4 regions of the Rhizobium sp. P2_G9 genome follow, and region 4 is predicted to be linked to each of the others. Evidence: predicted binding sites of a transcription regulator. Region 4 holds the regulator's gene; each other region holds the start of a gene.
The links. The regulator PhoB, encoded in region 4, activates phosphate uptake and scavenging genes when phosphate is short. The targets are predictions, from matches to a motif close to TGTCATNNANCTGTCAT.

Region 1: the regulator PhoB is predicted to act here: its motif matches at 2,018-2,034, upstream of pstS (phosphate ABC transporter substrate-binding protein PstS).
Region 2: the regulator PhoB is predicted to act here: its motif matches at 3,136-3,152, upstream of AC1DYF_RS14955 (acetoacetate decarboxylase).
Region 3: the regulator PhoB is predicted to act here: its motif matches at 2,545-2,561, upstream of AC1DYF_RS22490 (bifunctional 2',3'-cyclic-nucleotide 2'-phosphodiesterase/3'-nucleotidase).

The regions. Positions count from the first base shown of each region.
Region 1 covers NZ_JBFUFK010000036.1:71,235-76,026, reverse strand. Annotated here, with positions in the region: gene AC1DYF_RS26640 (FAD-containing oxidoreductase) at 193-1,557, shown strand; gene pstS (phosphate ABC transporter substrate-binding protein PstS) at 2,121-3,164, shown strand; gene pstC (phosphate ABC transporter permease subunit PstC) at 3,240-4,235, shown strand; gene pstA (phosphate ABC transporter permease PstA) at 4,244-4,792, shown strand, end outside.
Region 2 covers NZ_JBFUFK010000015.1:137,239-142,030, reverse strand. Annotated here, with positions in the region: gene ltrA (group II intron reverse transcriptase/maturase) at 1-618, opposite strand, end outside; gene AC1DYF_RS14960 (patatin-like phospholipase family protein) at 1,109-2,269, opposite strand; gene AC1DYF_RS14955 (acetoacetate decarboxylase) at 2,281-3,021, opposite strand; gene AC1DYF_RS14950 (3-hydroxybutyrate dehydrogenase) at 3,231-4,019, shown strand; gene AC1DYF_RS14945 (GNAT family protein) at 4,056-4,430, opposite strand; gene AC1DYF_RS14940 (ABC transporter substrate-binding protein) at 4,742-4,792, opposite strand, start outside.
Region 3 covers NZ_JBFUFK010000028.1:56,952-61,743, forward strand. Annotated here, with positions in the region: gene AC1DYF_RS22485 (class II aldolase and adducin N-terminal domain-containing protein) at 1-457, opposite strand, end outside; gene AC1DYF_RS22490 (bifunctional 2',3'-cyclic-nucleotide 2'-phosphodiesterase/3'-nucleotidase) at 562-2,544, opposite strand; gene AC1DYF_RS22495 (VOC family protein) at 2,957-3,829, shown strand; gene kdsA (3-deoxy-8-phosphooctulonate synthase) at 3,831-4,679, shown strand; gene AC1DYF_RS22505 (methyl-accepting chemotaxis protein) at 4,736-4,792, opposite strand, start outside.
Region 4 covers NZ_JBFUFK010000031.1:90,079-94,870, forward strand. Annotated here, with positions in the region: gene phoR (phosphate regulon sensor histidine kinase PhoR) at 1-943, shown strand, start outside; gene phoU (phosphate signaling complex protein PhoU) at 1,170-1,883, shown strand; gene phoB (phosphate regulon transcriptional regulator PhoB) at 2,038-2,721, shown strand; gene AC1DYF_RS24275 (hypothetical protein) at 2,958-4,313, opposite strand; partial or broken gene AC1DYF_RS24280 (NAD(P)H-dependent flavin oxidoreductase) at 4,530-4,792, shown strand, end outside.

The DNA.
Region 1 (4,792 bases), on a different contig from region 4:
GAGCCGCTCGCTGCCTCTTTCCGGAATTCCTATGGACTGCTACAACCCTCGGGACGGCGCCGTTTGCCGGCGCTTGCTCTTTAGGAATCGGGACGCCTTTTAACATGAGAGGACAACCATGATTCTGTTGCTTGCATTGCTCATTGGTGTGGTTGCGGCTGCCGGCGTCGTCCTGATCGCGATGGCCGCGCCATGAGGCAATTCGAGGCGATCTTCATCGGCGCCGGCCAGGCCGGGCCGTCCCTTGCCGTACGCATGGCCGCGATGGGCCGCAAGGTGGCGCTGATCGAACGCAAGTTTGTCGGCGGCACCTGTGTGAATGCCGGCTGCATGCCCACCAAGACACTGGTCGCCAGCGCCCGGACCGCGCATGTCGCCCGCCGCGCCGCCGACTATGGGGTGCTGCTTGCGGGTGGCGTCGGCATCGACATGAAGGCGGTGCGCGCCCGCGCTGCAACCGTGACACTCAATGCTCGCAACGGTCTCGAATCCTGGTTCGCCGGCATGGATACGATGACTGTCATCCGCGGGCAGGCTCGCTTCGAAGCACCAAGGATAATCAGCGTGAACGGCGAGACGCTGACCGCGCCGCAGATCTTCTTGAATGTCGGGGCGCGGCCTTCGATCCCGGATTTCCCTGGCCTCGCCGAGGTGCCCTATCTGACGAGCACGACGATCATAGAACTTGACGTCCTGCCAAGACACCTCGCGGTGATTGGCGGCAGCTATATCGGGCTTGAATTCGCCCAGATGTACCGCCGGTTCGGCGCCGAGGTCACGGTGATCGAGCGTGGCACAAAGCTGGCATCGCGCGAGGACGAGGATATCTCCGATGCCATCGCCGACATCATGCGCAATGAAGGCGTTGCCGTCCGCACCGGTGTCTCGGATCTGTCCTTCGCGAAATCCGCGGACGCCATTGCCGTTAGCGCCAATGGCGAGCGGATAGTCGCAAGCCATGTGCTTGTCGCTGTCGGCCGCAAGCCCAACACGGACGATCTCGGGCTGGATGCTGCCGGTATCGAGACCGACGCACGCGGCTTTATCAAGGTCGACGACCGGCTTTCCACCAATGTCGAGGGCATCTGGGCGCTCGGCGATTGCAACGGCCACGGGGCCTTCACCCATACCTCTTATAACGACTTCGAGATCGTCGCCGCCAATCTGCTCGATGGAGGCGACCGCAAGCTCAGTTCACGAATACCGGCCTACGCGCTTTATATCGATCCGCCGCTCGGGCGCGTCGGCATGACCGAACGCCAGGCGCGGGAAACGGGTCGGCCGATACTCGTTTCGACCCGGCCGATGAGCCGGGTCGGGCGGGCGGTGGAAAAGGCCGAGACCCAGGGCTTCATGAAAATCGTCGCCGACGCGGAAACGAAGCAGATCCTTGGTGCGGCGATCCTCGGCATCGAGGGAGACGAGGTGATCCACGGTGTCATCGATGCGATGAATGCCCGTACGTCCTATGATGTGCTGCAATGGTCGGTGCCGATCCATCCGACAGTGTCGGAACTGCTGCCGACATTGATCGGCGATTTGAAGCGCATTGGCTGAAATAGATAGCCGCGCTACTGGACAGAGTTTGATCGGGAACACCCTGTGCGCAACCGATCGGAAACGAGTTCATCCGCCGCTCCATTAAACGAAATGCCGCGCTGAGGGGAACGAGACCGCGTCTTCCGCCGCTGCTTTGCGCATGTCGTCTCGCCGATGGCGTCAAAATCAAGGTCTAGCGATAGGGCAAATTGACGCACAAGGAGAGTTATTTTCAGATTGGCCGAACTTTAATGAATCTCTGGCGTCATGTTCAAAAAATGCAATGTATGGCATTATGCGAAGATGCTTGAGGAAGCTCTTGATGCGCGCGAGGGCGGCGAGATAACCGTTTGAAGATACTTATCAAATCCTGTGATCTTGGCTTCGAGAGCCTCACGCCGGACATTGCGCCCTCAGGAAAATTTGTGGTGCTCAAGACGAGTTTCTTGCCAAGCCCATCAAACAGGCATCGCGGGACTGACATCTAACTGTCACAAAAGCTTCATGTGACGGGAGTAGGTCGCCCACGGACACCGGAAAAGGTGCCGGGTATAAAATTCCCACGATCCAGGAGAGAATCCGTGAGCTTCATCAGGAAAATCGTCGGCGGCGCTGCCGTCGTGGCCGTCAGCGTCTCGCTGGCCGGCGCAGCCTTCGCAGCCGACATCTCGGGCGCAGGTTCGAGCTTCATCAATCCCGTCTTCGCCAAGTGGAGCGTCCAGTACAAGAAGAAGACGGACATCGCCCTGAACTATCAGTCGATCGGTTCGGGCGGCGGCATCAAGGCCGTCGAAGCCAAGACCGTGACCTTCGGCGCGACCGACAAGCCGCTCAGCGACGAAGATCTCACCAAGAACGGCCTTACCCAGTTCCCGATGATCATGGGCGGCATCGTTCCGATTTACAACATCGACGGCGTCAAGCCGGGCGAACTGATCCTCGACGGCAAGACCCTTGCCGCGATCTTCCTCGGCCAGATCACCAAGTGGAACGACCCGGCCATCGTCGCCCTGAACCCGAAGCTGAAGCTGCCGGAACAGGCGATCGTCGTCGTTCACCGCTCGGACGGTTCGGGCACGACCTTCAACTTCACCAATTACCTCTCGAAGGTCTCGGCTGACTGGAAGGACAAGATCGGTTCCGACAGCGCCGTCGAATGGCCGCTCGGCCTCGGCGCCAAGGGTTCGGAAGGCGTTGCCAACACCGTCAAGCAGACTGCTGGCGCCATCGGCTACAACGAATTCGCCTATGCTATCCAGAACAAGATCAGCTTCGCCCGCATGGTCAACCATGACGGCAAGGTCGTGAAGCCGTCGCTGGAAGCCTTCGCTGCCGCCGCTGCCAATGCCGATTTCGCCGGTGCCAAGAACTTCCACGTCATCATCACCGACCAGGCTGGCGCCAAGAGCTGGCCGATCGCTGCTTCGACCTGGGTTCTGATCCACAACAACCCGGACGATGCCGACGCTGCCAAGGAAGCCCTCAAGTTCTTCGCCTGGGCCTATAAGGACGGCAAGGCGACTGCCAAGAGCCTCGACTACGTTGCTATTCCGGAAAGCATCGTCAAGCTCGTCGAAGCCTCCTGGAAGAAGAACATCATGAAGGACGGCAAGTCCATTTACTAAACCGTGAAAAAGGGGTGGGCATTCGTTGCCCGCCCCGCTTTTCCGCCCTGGATCATAGTCGTCAATTCAAGGTACATGCCTGTGGTTTCCGTCGCACCAGAGACTATTCCTTCCTCCCTCGCCACCGAAGAGAACCGCTCCGGTCGCCTCCGGATGCAGGACTCCATCTTTGTCAACCTGACATGGCTGTCCGCCGTCATCGTCGTGCTCGTCCTGTTGGGCATCCTCGTTTCTCTCGTCGTGGAAGCCTGGCCGGCCTGGAACCAGTTCGGCATCTCCTTTCTCTGGAACGAGCGCTGGAGCCCGTCCAAGGATATTTACGGCGCCGCCGCCCCGATCGTCGGAACGCTGGTGACTTCCGTCATCGCCATGATCATCGCCGTGCCGGTCAGCTTCGGCATCGCCATGTTCCTGACCGAAATCTGCCCGCCGGCGCTCCGCCGCCCGATCGGCACTGCGATCGAGCTGCTCGCCGGCATCCCGTCGATCATCTACGGTCTGTGGGGTTTCTTCGTCCTCGCGCCGATCCTGCAGAACGATGTCTTCCCGGCTCTGAATGCGACCCTGGGCCAGGTGCCGCTTCTCGGTGCGCTGTTCTCGACCAGCCCGGCGAATACCTTTTACGGCTACACAATGTTCACGGCGGGCGTCATCCTCGCCATCATGATCATTCCGTTCATCACCTCGATCACCCGTGACGTCATCAGCACCGCCCCGGTCATGCTGCGCGAATCCGCCTATGGCATGGGCATGACGACCTGGGAGGTGATGCGCAATATCGTTTTCCCCTATACCCGTCTCGGCCTGGTCGGCGGCGTCATGCTTGGCCTCGGCCGTGCGCTTGGCGAGACGATGGCGGTCACCTTCGTCATCGGCAACTCGCATTCCATTACATCCTCCCTGCTGCTGCCCGGCACGACCATTTCGGCTGCGATCGCCAATGAATTTGGCGAGGCGACCAGCGACCTCTACACGTCGAGCCTTGTCGCACTCGGCCTCATCCTGTTCTTCATCACCTTCACCGTACTTGCGCTGGCGAAACTCCTCATCGGTCGCGCGGAAAAGTTCTGAGCTCAGCCATGTCTCTTGCTTCACGCCGTTACACAACCAACAAAGTCGCCATCGCACTGTCGATGGTGGCCACCGCCTTCGGCCTGTTCTTCCTCGCCGCGATCCTCTTCACGCTGCTGTGGAAGGGCTTGGCGGCTATCGACTGGAGCCTGTTCACCGAGGAGACGCCTGCGCCTCCCGGTGACGATGGCGGCGGTCTGTCAAACGCGATCTTCGGCTCGTTGATGATGACGTTGATCGGCATCGTCATTGCAACGCCGATTGGCCTGATGGCCGGCACCTACCTCTCCGAATATTCGCGCGGTTCCAAGATCGGCGAAGCGGCGAAGTTCATCAACGACGTCCTGTTGTCGGCCCCGTCGATCATCATCGGCTTGTTCATTTATGGCCTGCTGGTCGTGCCTTTCGGCCACCAGTCGGCCTGGGCGGGTGCGGTGGCGCTGGCCGTGATCGCCGTGCCGATTATCAACCGCACCACGCAGGACATGCTGGCGCTGGTGCCCAACGCCATGCGCGAGGCAGCGGCAGCACTGGGCGCTCCCCGGTGGAAGGTCATG
Region 2 (4,792 bases), on a different contig from region 4:
GACGCCGGGATCGGGGATTTTCCTGCGCAGACGGTCGATCAGGATGTCGTGGTCAACCCGGTCGAAGAACTTCTCCAGGTCCACGTCCACCACGCTCCGCCGCCCGGACTGCACGAACGATTGCGCCGCAAGAACGGCATCGTGCGCACTACGCCCCGGACGGAAGCCGTAGCTGTGCTGGCTGAAGGTCGGATCAAGGATCGGCTGGAGGACTTGCAGGAGCGCCTGTTGGATCAAGCGGTCCAGCACCGTGGGGATGCCAAGCTCGCGCTCGCCGCCCCCCGGCTTCGGGATCATCACGCGACGCACCGGCTGCGGCCGATACGTCCCCTCCTGCAGGCTGTCGCAGATGGCAGGCCAGCACTGGCGCAGCATCGCAGCCGTCTGGTCGATGTCCAGACCGTCCACGCCTGCAGCACCCTTGTTGGCGCGCACCTGCTTGAAGGCCGCCAGAAGGTTCTCTCGCCGCAGGGCCGCATCAAGCAGCCCCGCACCTGTGGTGTTACCGTTCCGTGGCGGGGGCGCGGCTTCGTCAAGATCGGAGCTCCGACGGGCTTCACCCGCCTGCTTCTCCGATCTCCCGGACATTGCCGGCATCTGACGCATGGCCTTGCTCATCCTCGGTGGCAACGTCACTCTCTCTCGTTCGGCCCTTCGTTCGCGCGCAAAAAAACGCTCCCTACTACGGCCTCTGCTGACTTCTCGCGCCGGCTCGACACCGTCGCCCTTTCAGGCGCAAAGCGAGATCTCCCCAGGTAAGAACGCACTCCTTCCCTGCACGACCGCCGGATCTACACCACCGACCCTTGGTCACAAGAGCTTTGCGGTCTCTTGCCCGCTCGCCCTGATCGGCATCGCCTCTTATCCGGTTCTTTTCCATCGGCCCGCAGGTTCGATCCACGCTTCCTTCCCACGGTCGGTCACCCTGCCGCAGTTGCGCTTCTCTTCGCTCGCCATGACCAGCTTACGGTGGGACTTCCACCCACAAGAATGCGCCCATGCTGGGCGTACAACGCAAATGGGGCACCGCAGTGCCCCAAACTCCCCTCATCCTGAGGCGCCCCATGACGCGAAGCGGAATGGGGCCTCGAAGGACCCCGCCCAAAAATCACACCGGGTCTTCGCGATGCAGGTCGTGGATCGCCACACCTTCGGCATTGGTGGGCGGCTCCAGCCATTGGCTGTGACGCAGCGTGCGCTTGGTGTCTTCCATCCCCATATCCCAATGCTCGCGCATCGACGTGCCGGAGAATTCGTAGTCCTTGGCGTGGCCTTCGTAATTCTTGTGCTGGTAGATGAGGTGGACGATATTGACGACGCCGGCCTTGGAATAATCCTCGATCAGCGTCAGTTCGTCGGCTGACAACTGCTCGCGCGRCACGCGCTGCAGGGCGTGCAACAGCTTCATCTTCATGCCGTGGATGCGTTTGAAGTTATCCGTGTTCTGGCGCGTGCGGCTGGAATACATGATGTCCTTGTGGCGCGACAATACATCCGGCATCGAGCGCGGCAGCACGCCGCGAGCGGAAAACAGGTCGACCTGGAAAACCAGCGAGGAGCGATCCTCTTCCTGGTCGAGCAGGTATTGCAGCGGCGTGTTGGAGACGATGCCGCCATCCCAATAATATTCGCCCTCGATGCGGACCGGCGGCAGCGCCGGCGGCAGCGCGCCCGATGCCATGATGTGCTCCGGTTCGATGCGGATTTTGTCGGTGTCGAAATAGAGGAAGTTGCCGGTTCGGACGTTGACCGCGCCAACGCTGAAGCGCTTCTTGCCATCGTTGAGGACATTAAAGTCGATCAGGTCGAGCAGCGTCTGGCGCAGTTCGGCACTGTCATAGAAGCTCGTGGCACCCTCGGCGCCGGCCAGCTGGAACCAGGGATTCTGGAAGCGCGGCTTGAAGAAGCCGGGCTGGCCCATGGTCATCGTCATCCAGGAGCTGGTGCGGTTGCGGATGTCGCGGAAGAAATCGCCTTCCGGCGTATAGGCCCAGATCTTGCGGCCGGAAATGATGTGCCAGAACTGTTCCAGCCGCTGCATGCGGCGGCTCGGCTCGTTGCCGGCGATGATCGCCGCATTGATCGCACCGATCGACACGCCGGACAGCCAGGTCGGCTCGATGCCGGCCTCGACCAGCGCCTGGTAGACGCCGGGCTGATAGGCGCCGAGCGCACCGCCGCCCTGGAAGACCAGAGCGACGCGGTCATACTGTTGGGCGATTTCGGCAGGCGTTGGCTTGAGAGATTTGCTGGTATTGCGTTCGAGCATGTGCCACTCCCTCACTTCGCCAGATAATCGTGGACGACTTCGCCGAGACCGAGCGTCAGGTCGGCGACGAAGTGGACAGCGGAGACGACTTCGACTACCGGCAGGCGAGCGACATCGGCCATGACATGCGGACGGAGATCCAACGCCGCCGGCGAGGTCCAGGCCTCCTTCAGGTCGATATCGGTCAGATAGTAGCGGACCAGTTCGCAGATGCGCGGCGTGGCGTCGACATGCGGGATGATCTTGATCAGGAAGTTCGGTTCCTTGAGCGCCTCGAGCAGCGGACCCTTTTCGATCGCCCGATGCTTGTAGCCCATAGTCCCGGTGGCGCAGAGCACGCTGCCATAATGCAGCGTGCCGACCACGACCTCGCCTTCGTTGACGATCTTGGGCGTGGCGAGTTTCTTCGGGAAGCCCCAGATTTCGCGGCCGCCGGCGATCGGCGCGTCGTCATCGAGGAACATCGAATGGACGTAGCCGCCCTTCTGGCCCTTATAGGTGACCGGGATCACCTGTCCGGTCTCGGTATAATCGCCGAAGCCGGTGGAGTCGGGCATGCGGATGAACTCATACTTCACCAGCGGCTCGTCGAATTCGAGCGGCTCCGGCACGACAGCTTCAAGCGCCTCGCGCGTCGTGCGGTAGGTGATGATGACATATTCGCGATCGAAGAAACGATAAGGGCCGGGCGGATAGGAGGGATTGGTCAGCGGCATTGCGTAGGCGTGTTTCAGGATATCGTCAGCCTTCATCTTCGATCCCCATCGGTGTGGTTGGAAGGATATTGCATAGCAGCATGACGTGGACGTGTCAGCGTCCGGATTCAAAGGCGCGCCAAAAGCGCGCAGGGGCTGGTTATTTCTTATTGTAATCAAAGCGACATGAGAGAATGCAAATGTACGAATTATTTCGGCAGTCTCGCCGTCTCCTCTCCGTCTCTTAGCACATGCGGGAAAAGCTCATGGGTTCTCTCATTTCCAAGAATGCACTCGTCACTGGCTCCACCAGCGGCATCGGCCTTGCCATCGCCCGCGCTTTTGCCGCTGAAGGCTCCAACGTCACCATCAACGGCCTGGGCGATGCTGCCGCGATCGAGGCGGAGCGCGCGGCGATCGAAAAGGATTTCGGCGTCAAGTGCCGCTATTCCGCCGCCAATATGATGGACGGCGCGGAAGTCACGGCGATGGTCAAGGATGCGGAAGCCGCCTTCGGCACGCTCGACATCCTGGTCAACAATGCCGGCATCCAGTTCGTCTCGCCGATCGAAGACTTTCCTGACGACAAATGGGAAGCGATCATCCGCATCAACCTGCTTGCAGCCTTCTACGCCATCAAGGCCGCCATTCCAGGCATGAAGGCGCGCAAATGGGGCCGCATCATCAACACCGCCTCGGCGCATGCGCTGGTCGCCTCGCCGTTCAAGTCGGCCTATGTCTCGGCCAAGCACGGCATTGCCGGCCTGACCAAGACCGTGGCGCTGGAAGCTGCCCGCGACGGCATCACCTGCAACGCCATCGCCCCTGGCTACGTCTGGACGCCTCTGGTCGAGAAGCAAATCCCGGACACGATGAAGGCGCGCAACATGACCGAGGAACAGGTCAAGCACGACGTGCTGCTCGCTGCCCAGCCGACCAAGGAATTCGTCACCGTCGAGGAAATCGCCGCCGTGGCGCTGTTCCTCTGCACAGATGGCGCCAAGCAGATCACCGGCGTGACGCTGCCGGTCGACGGCGGCTGGACCGCCGAGTAATCGCCACCGACTGAGAGCGTCGCGACGGCGCAGTGCTCAGGCGCTCAGCATCGGGGCAAAGCGCGGATGAAACCGCGCCATGTGCAGGCTGCTCGAATAATGGCCTGCACTAAAGAGATCGTAGCGCGCCTCACCCTCGATCTCGAATCCATGCTTCTTATAGAGGTGGATGGCGCGCTCGTTTGTCGACGCGACCGCCAGCTCGACGCGCATCAGATTCAGCCAATTGTCCGCCATATTGAGCATTTCGACCAGTTCGACACCGCCGGGATCGCGGGACTTGTAGAAATTCTGCCAAAAGGCGGCATCGCGATGCGGGATCTGGCCGGTATTTGTGATGACGGATTCGTAGGCGTAGATAGCGGCAACGTCATCGGCGTCAGTGGGGCGGATGGGGCGGACGAGGGGCATGGGGAATGTCCTGGGGGCGGTTGTTCGGAAGCCGCTACTTTGATCATCGAGTTAGCCACACCCCCCTCTGCCCTGCCGGGCATCTCCCCCTCAAGGGGGGAGATTGGATGGGCGCGCCGCTCTGCCCCACATAAACCGTCTCGCGCCCGGTTCTCGACGGATATTTGAGCCGATGAGCGCGCCTCTGGCCAATCTCCCCCCTTGAGGGGGAGATGTCCGGCAGGACAGGGGGGTATCGCGGGGATCAATGAGCGAGATATCGTTAAGCCACCCGGCGAGTCCTCACCGGATGACCCACTCATTTAGCCAGCTTAGTTCTTCTTCACCAACCGGTAGAACACGAAGTCCGAGGTGGCGCCGTT
Region 3 (4,792 bases), on a different contig from region 4:
AGGCGAGCCCGCCGAATTGCTCGTCGATGACATAGCGGTTGAAGAAGGTGGCGGTGTTCTGGTCGATCGGCAGCAGGCGGGAATCGGCCAGCGAGGCGAGCACGGTGGCATGGATCGAATGCACATGCATCAGGCAGCGCGCATGCGGCACGTATCGATGGATGGAGCCGTGCAGGCCCCAGGCGGTCGGATCGGGTGCATCGGGGCGATCCATGGTTTTCGGATCGTTGGCGTCGAGCAGCAGCAGGTTCGAAGCCTTGATCAGCGAGAAATGCACCTGGTTCGGATTCATCAGGAACTGTGTGCCGTCGTCATTGACCGCAAGCGAGAAATGGTTGGCGACCGCCTCGTGCATATTGAGCTTTGCCGTCCAACGGAAAGCACAGGCGAGGTCGACGCGCTCCAGATAGTGGGGCAAGTTGTCCAGGCGGTGGACCGAAGCGACGTTGGCGGTCATGGCAAATCTCCCAGAATAGGTCTGCCATGAAGATGCCCGCCCAGCGCAGGGGCGTCAACAAAACCGGCGGATTTCCCGCCGGTTCTGACACAAATTATTCGGGGTCACAGCGTGATGCGGAATTTCGCGAAGCCATTTTCGCCTTCGCCGGCATCCGCGATATTCACGCCCTTGACCTCCTTGATGAAGTTGCGTGCCTTGGGACCACTTTCGAAGGTCACGGTCGTGCCCGGCAGCGGCTTGAAGGTCCAGTTGCCGTCGGCGGTTGGATTGATCGTGCCGTTCTGGATGATGTAGCGCACCAGCACGTCGCGATTGGTGTCCGGTGCCACGAAGACCACCTTGTCTCCCTTGATGTCGGGGAAATTACCGCCGCCGCCGGCGCGATAGTTGTTGGTGGCGACGATGAATTTTTGCGCGGGATCGATCGGCTTGCCCTTGTATTGAAGGTTCTGGATGCGGCTCGAATCCGGATTGATCAGCTTGCCGTCATGATCATATTTCGGCGGCTGCGACAGGTCGATCTGATAGGTGACACCGTCGATCACGTCATAATTATAGGACGGGAAATCGAGGTTGATCAGCGCTACATCCTTGGAGCCCGGCTTGACCTGGTTGAAGATGCCGGCCGACATTTCCAGCCAGTTCTTGACCTCGGCGCCGGTGATCAGCACGCCGCGCAGCGTATTGGGATAGAGATAGAGGTCGGAGGCATTCTTGATGGCGATATTACCGGCCGGCACGTCGGTATAGTATTCAGCGCCGCCGCGGCCACCGCATTTGAACGGCGCCGCTGCCGACAGCATCGGCAGGTCCTTGTACTGCGACGACTTCAGGATGTCCTTGAGATACCAGAGCTGCGCCTCGCTGACGATCTGCACCGACGGGTCATCGGCGACCAGGGCGAAATAGGAATAAAGCGGTGCCGAGGTCTTGCCGACCGGCTTGCGGATATAGGCAAGCGTCGCCTCATGTTCGGTCTTGATCGCATCGATGATGCGCTTGTCGTCGCCGACATCGGCGACCACCTTCTTGCCGTCGCGATGATAGATCGGCCGCGCTTCGGCGGTGAAATCGACAATCTTCCAGCTCTTGCCGTCCTTTTCGAGCAGCAGGTCGATCAGGCCCATATGCGAGCCCCAAAAACCGGCCATGACCGCCGGCTTGCCCATCAGCGTGCCTTTCTTGGGATCAGCGCCGGCAATGCCATCCCAGGTTTTGGGGCCGGGGAACACCAGATGCTGGTGGCCGGTGAACACCGCATCGATGCCCTCGACACCAGCGAGGTAGAGCGAGGCATTTTCCATGCGTTCGTCCGGCTTGGCGCCATCGATGCCCGAATGCGAGAGGGCGACGATGAGATCGGCGCCGTCTTCCTTCATGACCGGAACCCAGGCTTTGGCAGCTTCGACGATGTCGCGCGTCTGCGCCTTGCCCTCAAGGTTCTTCGAATCCCAGATCATGATCTGCGGCGGCACGAAGCCGATAAAGCCGATCTTGACCTTGCTTTCGACGCCCGCGCCATCCTTGATCGTCTTTTCGACGATCCGGTAGGGTTTCAGGTAGAGGTCATCCTTGCGCGGGTCGCTCGCCAGTTGACCCTTGGTGAGGTTGGCGCAGACGTAAGGGAAGTTGGCGCCCTGCATGACCTTGAACATGAAGTCGAGGCCATAGTTGAATTCGTGGTTGCCGAGCGTGCCGCATTCATAACCGAGCACGTTCATCGCTTTGATGACGGGATGCAGGTCGCCATCCTTCATGCCGCGCTGATAGGCGATATAGTCTCCCAGCGGATTGCCCTGCAGGAAGTCGCCATTGTCGATCAGCATGGAATTGCCGGCTTCGGCGCGGATCTTGTCGATGATCGTCGCTGTGCGGGCAAGGCCGGATTTGTCGTCCGGCGCGTCGGCGTAGTAATCATAGGGATAGACGGCGACGTGGATGTCGGTCGTTTCCATGATTCGAAGATGTGCTTGGTTGGCGGCGGCACGGGCGGCGAAGGGATGCAGCATGACGAGCGCCGAAGTGGCTGCGATGCCGGTGAGCAGGGAGCGGCGGGTAGAGGGAAGGTCCAGGATCGATTGCATTGTCATCTCCTCGTCTTGAATGCGGAAGGAAATCCTGACTACGCGCCGAAGATGACAGAAATGTTGTGGCTCGCAATGACTGGATGTGCATGCGTCAAGATGCGCCGGGGCGCAAGCGTGTGGTGTTCTTTCTCATAATACTTGGGGTAGGGCCTTTCGAGGCCCCATTCCGCTTCGCGTCATGAGGCGCCTCACGGTGAGGGGAGATTGGGCGCTCGCGGTGCCGCAAGCGCACTTGCAGCAAGGGGTAGATTGCGGCACCTGCGCTGCCACATATAGGCCCTCACCCCGGGGCGCTTTTTCGGCATAGCCGGAAAGCCTCGAAGGGGCCCGCCAAGACTGCTGACCATCACGCCCTTGATCCGCCACCCCTAAACATGCAAAAGGGCACCATCCTTTTCAGGGAGCTCCCATGCCGCCACGCCCGCTCGACCATCTCGTCCTGCCTGTCACCGATATCCGCACCGCCCGGGCGCGCTTGACGCGCCTCGGATTTACCGTCGCGGCCGACGCCCGCCATCCGTTCGGCACCGAAAATGCCTGCGTCTTCTTCAAGGATAAGTCCTATCTGGAGCCGCTCGGCGTCGCCAGCGAAGAGGAGTGCGCTGTCGCGATCAAGGCCGGCAACCAGTTCGTCGCCCGCAGCGCGGCCTTCCGCTTCCGCAATGGTCCGGAAGGCCTGTCGGGGATCGTCATGGGATCCGATGATGGCGATGGCGACGATGCGGCCTTCCGCGCCGCCGGCATCTCGGCCGGTGAACAGTTGCAATTCTCGCGGCAGATGAAGTTTCCAGACGGCAATGAGATCACAGCGACTTTCAAGCTCTCCTTTGCCGCCGATCTCAGGGCGCCGGAATTCCATGCCTTCACCTGCCAGCGCATCAATGTGCCGCCGGCAGATCGCTCAGCGCTCGAAGCGCATGCCAATGGCGTGACTGGCATCAAGTCGGTGATCCTGACGGAACATGAGCCCGTCGAGTTCGCGCCGTTCCTCGAAGAGGTGATCGGCCAGCCGGCGATGGAGCGTAGCCGGGGCGGTATCGATATTGCTTCGCGCAATGTCGAAATCCAGGTGCTGGACAAGGATGGCGCACGCGACTATCTGCGCATCGACATGCCGGCGGAGCGCGGCCTTCGCGGCCGGGCGATCGTCTTCTCCGTCGAGAGCCTGGCACAGACGGAGGCGCTGCTGATTGCCAATGGTGTCACCACGATGAGACATAACGGCATGCTGCTCGTGCCCGCCGAACCGGGGCAGGGCATTCTGATGGGTTTCTGGGAGTAAGATGATGACAAATACCAATTCAACCGTCGTGGTCGGCGAAGGCCGGCACAAGGTGACCTTTACCAATACCGGTAGCCTGTCGCTGATTGCCGGCCCCTGCCAGATGGAAAGCCGCGAACACGCCTTCATGATCGCCGGCACGCTTTCCGAACTGTGCCAGAAACTCGGTATCGGCCTGGTCTACAAGTCCTCTTTCGACAAAGCCAATCGCACTTCGCTCTCCGGCAAGCGCGGCATCGGCCTCGAAAAATCGCTGGAAGTCTTCGCCGACCTGAAGAAGGAATTCGGCTTTCCGGTGCTGACCGACATTCATACCGAGGAGCAATGCGCCGAGGTGGCCCCGGTGATCGATATCCTGCAGATCCCCGCCTTCCTGTCACGCCAGACCGATCTCCTGATCGCCGCCGCCAAGACCGGCCGCGTCGTCAACGTCAAGAAGGGGCAGTTCCTCGCACCTTGGGACATGAAGAACGTGCTCGCCAAGCTCAACGAGAGCGGCAATCCGAATGTGCTGCTCTGCGAGCGTGGCGCGTCCTTCGGCTATAACACGCTTGTCTCCGACATGCGCTCGCTGCCGATCATGGCGGCCATGGGCGCGCCGGTGATTTTTGACGCCACGCATTCGGTGCAGCAGCCGGGCGGGCAGGGCGCGTCTACCGGCGGCGATCGGGCGATGGTGCCGGTGCTGGCGCGTGCGGCGGTGGCCGTGGGCGTCGCTGGCGTATTCATGGAAACGCACGAGGATCCGGACAACGCGCCATCGGATGGTCCCAACATGGTCTATCTCAAGGATATGCCGATGCTGCTCGAAAAGCTTATCTCTTTCGACCGCATCGCCAAGGCGGCCTGAGCAGAGATTATTTCGCCGGCGAAGAATTTTGCAAGGCCGCGGGACCGGGTCGCTGGTCACGCGGCCTTGTTCTGTCTCTGCCCGGTGATGTGATCGAGATGGAAACGGCCAAC
Region 4 (4,792 bases):
CATCTATCAGAACCCTTCGGCCCGGCATGCCTTCGGCGAGATCGAGCCCGGCCAGCATATCTCGGCCCGCATCCGCCTGCCGGCGATCATCGAGATGATCCGCGAGACCATCGCGTCGGGCCGCAACGGCATGACCGAATATGCAGACACCCTGCCGGGCGAGAACATCTTCCAGGTGCGGATGGTCCCGGCGGAGACGAAAGAGGGCGAGGCGATCCGCTTCTATGTATTGATCTTCCGCGACATTTCGGAATCGCGCCGCATCGATCGCATGCGCTCCGATTTCGTCGCCAATGCCTCGCACGAACTCAGGACCCCGCTGGCCTCGCTGCGTGGCTTCATCGAAACGCTGCTCGGCCCGGCCCGCACCGACACCGCGGCGCATGAACGGTTCCTGACGATCATGCTGGAACAGGTGACCCGCATGTCGCGCCTGGTCGACGACCTGATGTCGCTGTCGCGGCTCGAGATCAAGGCGCGCGTCGCGCCGGAGGACGCCGTCGACCTGGTGCCGCTCATCGGCTCGGTCTGCGATGCGCTGGCGCCGCTGGCAACCGACCTCGGCGTCGAGATCAAGCGGCATCTGCCCGACCATGCCATCAATGTCAGCGGCGATCGTGACGAACTGACCCAGGTGTTCGAGAACCTGATCGAAAACGCCTGCAAATACGGCCAGGAGGGCAAGATCGTCGACGTGACGCTGATCGAAAAGCCGCGCCAGCCGATCGAGGTCAGCGTCATCGACTACGGTCCCGGCATCCCCGAAGACCAGGTCCCGCGCCTGACCGAACGCTTCTATCGCGTCAATGTCGAGAGCAGCCGCTCGAAGAAGGGCACCGGCCTCGGATTGGCAATCGTCAAGCACATCTTGACGCGCCACCGCGCCCGTCTGCTCATCCGATCGGAACTCGGCCGCGGCAGCACCTTCACCGTGCGCTTCTGACAAAAACGCAGCAATCCCTCCAGCGCGTCCGAAAGGATTGACTTTTCAGCACTTTAGTCTGTCATAAATCTTTCGTGACTTTGACATAAAACCCTGGCGTAAAGCGGCTAATGAAAACTTGGCCGACCCTATGTTCCTTGCCAGCCCGGATAACCCGCGGCCCAGGACATAGGGGCCGCTTCGGCTGATCCAAAACCGCGCCGGCCGCCCGCCGGTTGGAGGACTATTGATGACCGCACACATCTATTCCGCCTTTGACGAGGAGCTGGCCAACCTTTCCCGCCGCATCGCCGAAATGGGCGGCATGGCCGAGCAGATGGTTTCCGACTCGGTCAAGGCGCTGGTCACATCCGACTCGGCGCTGGCGCAGCGCGTGATCTCGGAAGACGTGATCATGGACCAGACCGAGCGCGATATCGGCGACAGCGCCATCCTGATGATCGCCAAGCGCCAGCCGGTGGCGTCCGACCTGCGCGAGATCGTCGGTTCGATCCGCATCGCCGCCGATCTCGAACGCGTCGGCGATCTCGGCAAGTCCAACGCCAAGCGCGTCATTGCCGTGCAGACCACCGGCATTCCGCGGCCGCTCGCCCGCGGCATCGAACATCTCTCCGAACTGGCGCTGACCCAGCTCAAGGATGTGCTCGACGTCTACGCCACCCGCTCGGCGGAAAAGGCCGAGGTGATCCGCCAGCGCGATGGCGAGATCGACGCCGTCTATACCTCGCTGTTCCGCGAAATGCTCACCTACATGATGGAAGACCCGCGCAACATCACGCCCTGCACCCATCTCTTGTTCTGCGCCAAGAACATCGAGCGCATCGGCGACCATGCGACCAATATCGCCGAAACCATTTATTACATGAAGACCGGCGAACAGCCGACCGGCGAACGCGTCAAGGAAGACAACACGGCTTCCGTGGTGCAGCCGGGCCAGTGATGCCGATTGCGCATTTCGGCCAGCCGGCGCCAATGGCGTCCCTGGCCGCCGATCATCAGCGCCGGCATCGGACGAGAGCATGCCGGTAGTAACAATCGCAGCCGCCTGGGCGCGGGGCACGCGCCAGGCGTGATTGCCGACGGAGCAGAGTACCATGCAGCCGAGAATTATGGTTGTGGAAGACGAGGAAGCGCTGGGCACGCTGCTCAGCTACAACCTCGAAGCAGAGGGATATGATGTCGAGGTGATCCCGCGCGGCGACGAGGCGGATATCCGCCTGCAGGAGCGCGTCCCGGACTTGCTTCTGCTCGACTGGATGCTGCCCGGCGTGTCCGGCATCGAACTGTGCCGTCGGCTGAGGATGCGGCCTGAAACCGAGCGCCTGCCGGTGATCATGCTCACCGCCCGCGGCGAGGAAAGCGAGCGCGTCCGCGGCCTGTCGACCGGCGCCGACGACTATGTCGTCAAGCCGTTCTCGACCCCGGAACTGATGGCCCGCATCAAGGCCATGCTGCGCCGGGTGCGGCCCAATGCGATCTCCTCGATCCTCAAATGCGGCGATGTCGAGCTCGACCGCGAGACCTACCGCGTCCACCGCCGCTCCCGCGAAATCCGCCTCGGACCGACGGAATTCAAGCTGCTGGAATTCTTCATGTCGTCGCCGGGCCGGGTGTTTTCCCGCTCACAACTGCTCGACGGCGTCTGGGGCCACGACATCTATGTCGACGAACGCACCGTCGACGTCCATGTCGGGCGGCTGCGCAAGGCGCTCAATCTGTCGAACATGCCGGATGTGATCCGCACCGTGCGCGGTGCGGGGTATGCGATGGAAGTTTGAGCGGCTTCGCTTCGTAGAGTGTGCGTCGTACCCCCCTCTGTCCTGCCGGACATCTCCCCCTCAAGGGGGGAGATTGGCTAGAGGCCTGCTCCCCGCCTCAAAGAGTCGTTGAGTACTGCGTTGTGCGACGGTAGAGAGGAAGCGGCCAGGGCGCCCCATCCAATCTCCCCCCTTGAGGGGGAGATGTCTGGCAGGACAGAGGGGGGTGGCCCCAAACGCCGACCTACCAAAAACTCTCAAGCCCCCGGCCCAATCCTGATCCCATAAAGCCTGATCGCCCGCCCCTGCCCGGTGAGATCGCTATTGATAATCACGTAACCCGGCTCGTTCGGCGCCTGCTTGCCATCGAACTTCACCTGGATCAGCTCATCCACCCGCTCGTTGGAAATCGTAAACCGGTGCCGCCCGCAATCGCCGAGGCTGGCAAAGGCGCACTGGATATAGATCTGCGACGGCTTGTCGCCATCGGCGCGCAACGTCACGGCCAGTGTCGAGGTCTTGCCGGCAAGATTCTTCAGCACGTCGGCCGGCACCTCGATCCGCACTTCGCCATCCTGGTCCGGCGCATTCGAGATGATCATGATCGCCTTGCCGTCGCTGTCGGTGACGTCGCTGACCTTGGCCTGCGCCGCCGGCTTGACCGCACTGGTGTCGCCGGGCTTGAGCACGCTCACCCAATCGCCGGAAAAGCCGCGCAGCGGATCGAGCGGGGTTTTCAGCGGCACCTTCGGATCGAAATCCTCGCTGTGCAATTGCTTGGGGATGAAATCGAAATCGCCGCCGCCATGCATGGCCGCCCCGATCATGCCGGTCGCATAGGCCCACCATGCGCCGAAGCCGATGACGCCGAGCAGCACGCAATAGACGAACAGCGACACGACCCAGGAGCCGCGCCGGCGTCGCGCGGCACGCTTCTGCGGCGCCACCTTGCGCCCTTCCGGCGTCGAAGGCTCGGCCCAGGCCGGATCCTCTTCCTCATGCCGGATATTTTGCGCCCGTCCCTTGCCGCGCGCTTCGGCGACCAAAGGTGCGTCGACCACCGGCTCGATCCGCCGCGTTTTTACGCCGGCTTTGGACGGCGCGCGCTCATCGCGGGTGGCCGAAAAATCGGAAAACGCGCCGTCTTCCTCGATCTCCGGCGGTATCTCGCGCGCCACGACCGGCTCCGCCATGGGCCTGACCGGCTGCGCCACCTGGCGCACCGGCTCGACAATCGGCGGCTCGCGCCGTGAAGGCTGAGCCGGCTCAGGCCAGGCCGACGGCGGCGCATCGATGAGCCGCTCCGGCGCCGGCGGCGCGATATCGGGCTCAGGCACCGCCTCCGGCGGCTCGAACGGCGTATTCTCTATGAAAATCTTGTCGAGCCGCGCCGACATGCGCAGCTTTTCGAGCTCTTCGTCCTCGATTGCGCGGATGGTGAATTCCAGCCGCTGCCGCTGCCGCTCGATCACCGTCATGTCGTGGATGTCCTGCTTGCGCAGGCCGGCATCGAGCGCATTGCGCGCGGACTGATAGATACGCGCGCGTATTTCCGGATTGGACCTTTCGGCCCTGTCCAGAGCGTTGCGGATCGCCTGTTCCAGTCCACTCACGCTAAAAAATACCTCGATACGCGGGACATTCTCATTATGACCCTTGGGTAATCATTCGCCAGCACCTTTTCAAGTTCCGAGCCGAATGCCTCCCCCGCTAATATCGGCTTTGCAGCCAAAAAATGGCGGTCTGATGCACGCGACGAAAATACAAGGTTGAACAAACCATCTTTCCGGAGATAGGCTGCCGCCAATTTCGCACATTCCGGACCCGCCATCATGCTTCCCGCCATTCTCCGCGACGATCTCAGGCTGCCGCTGGTCGCCGCCCCCATGTTCATCATCTCGCATCCGGAACTGGTGATCGCCCAGTGCAAGGCCGGCATTGTCGGCTCGTTTCCGGCGCTCAATGCCCGGCCGGAAAGCCAGCTCGACGAATGGCTGGCCGAGATCACCGAGACGCTCGCCGCCCACAATGCCAGGGGCGACGGGCGCCGGGCCGCCCCGTTCGCCGTCAACCAGATCGTCCACGCCACCAA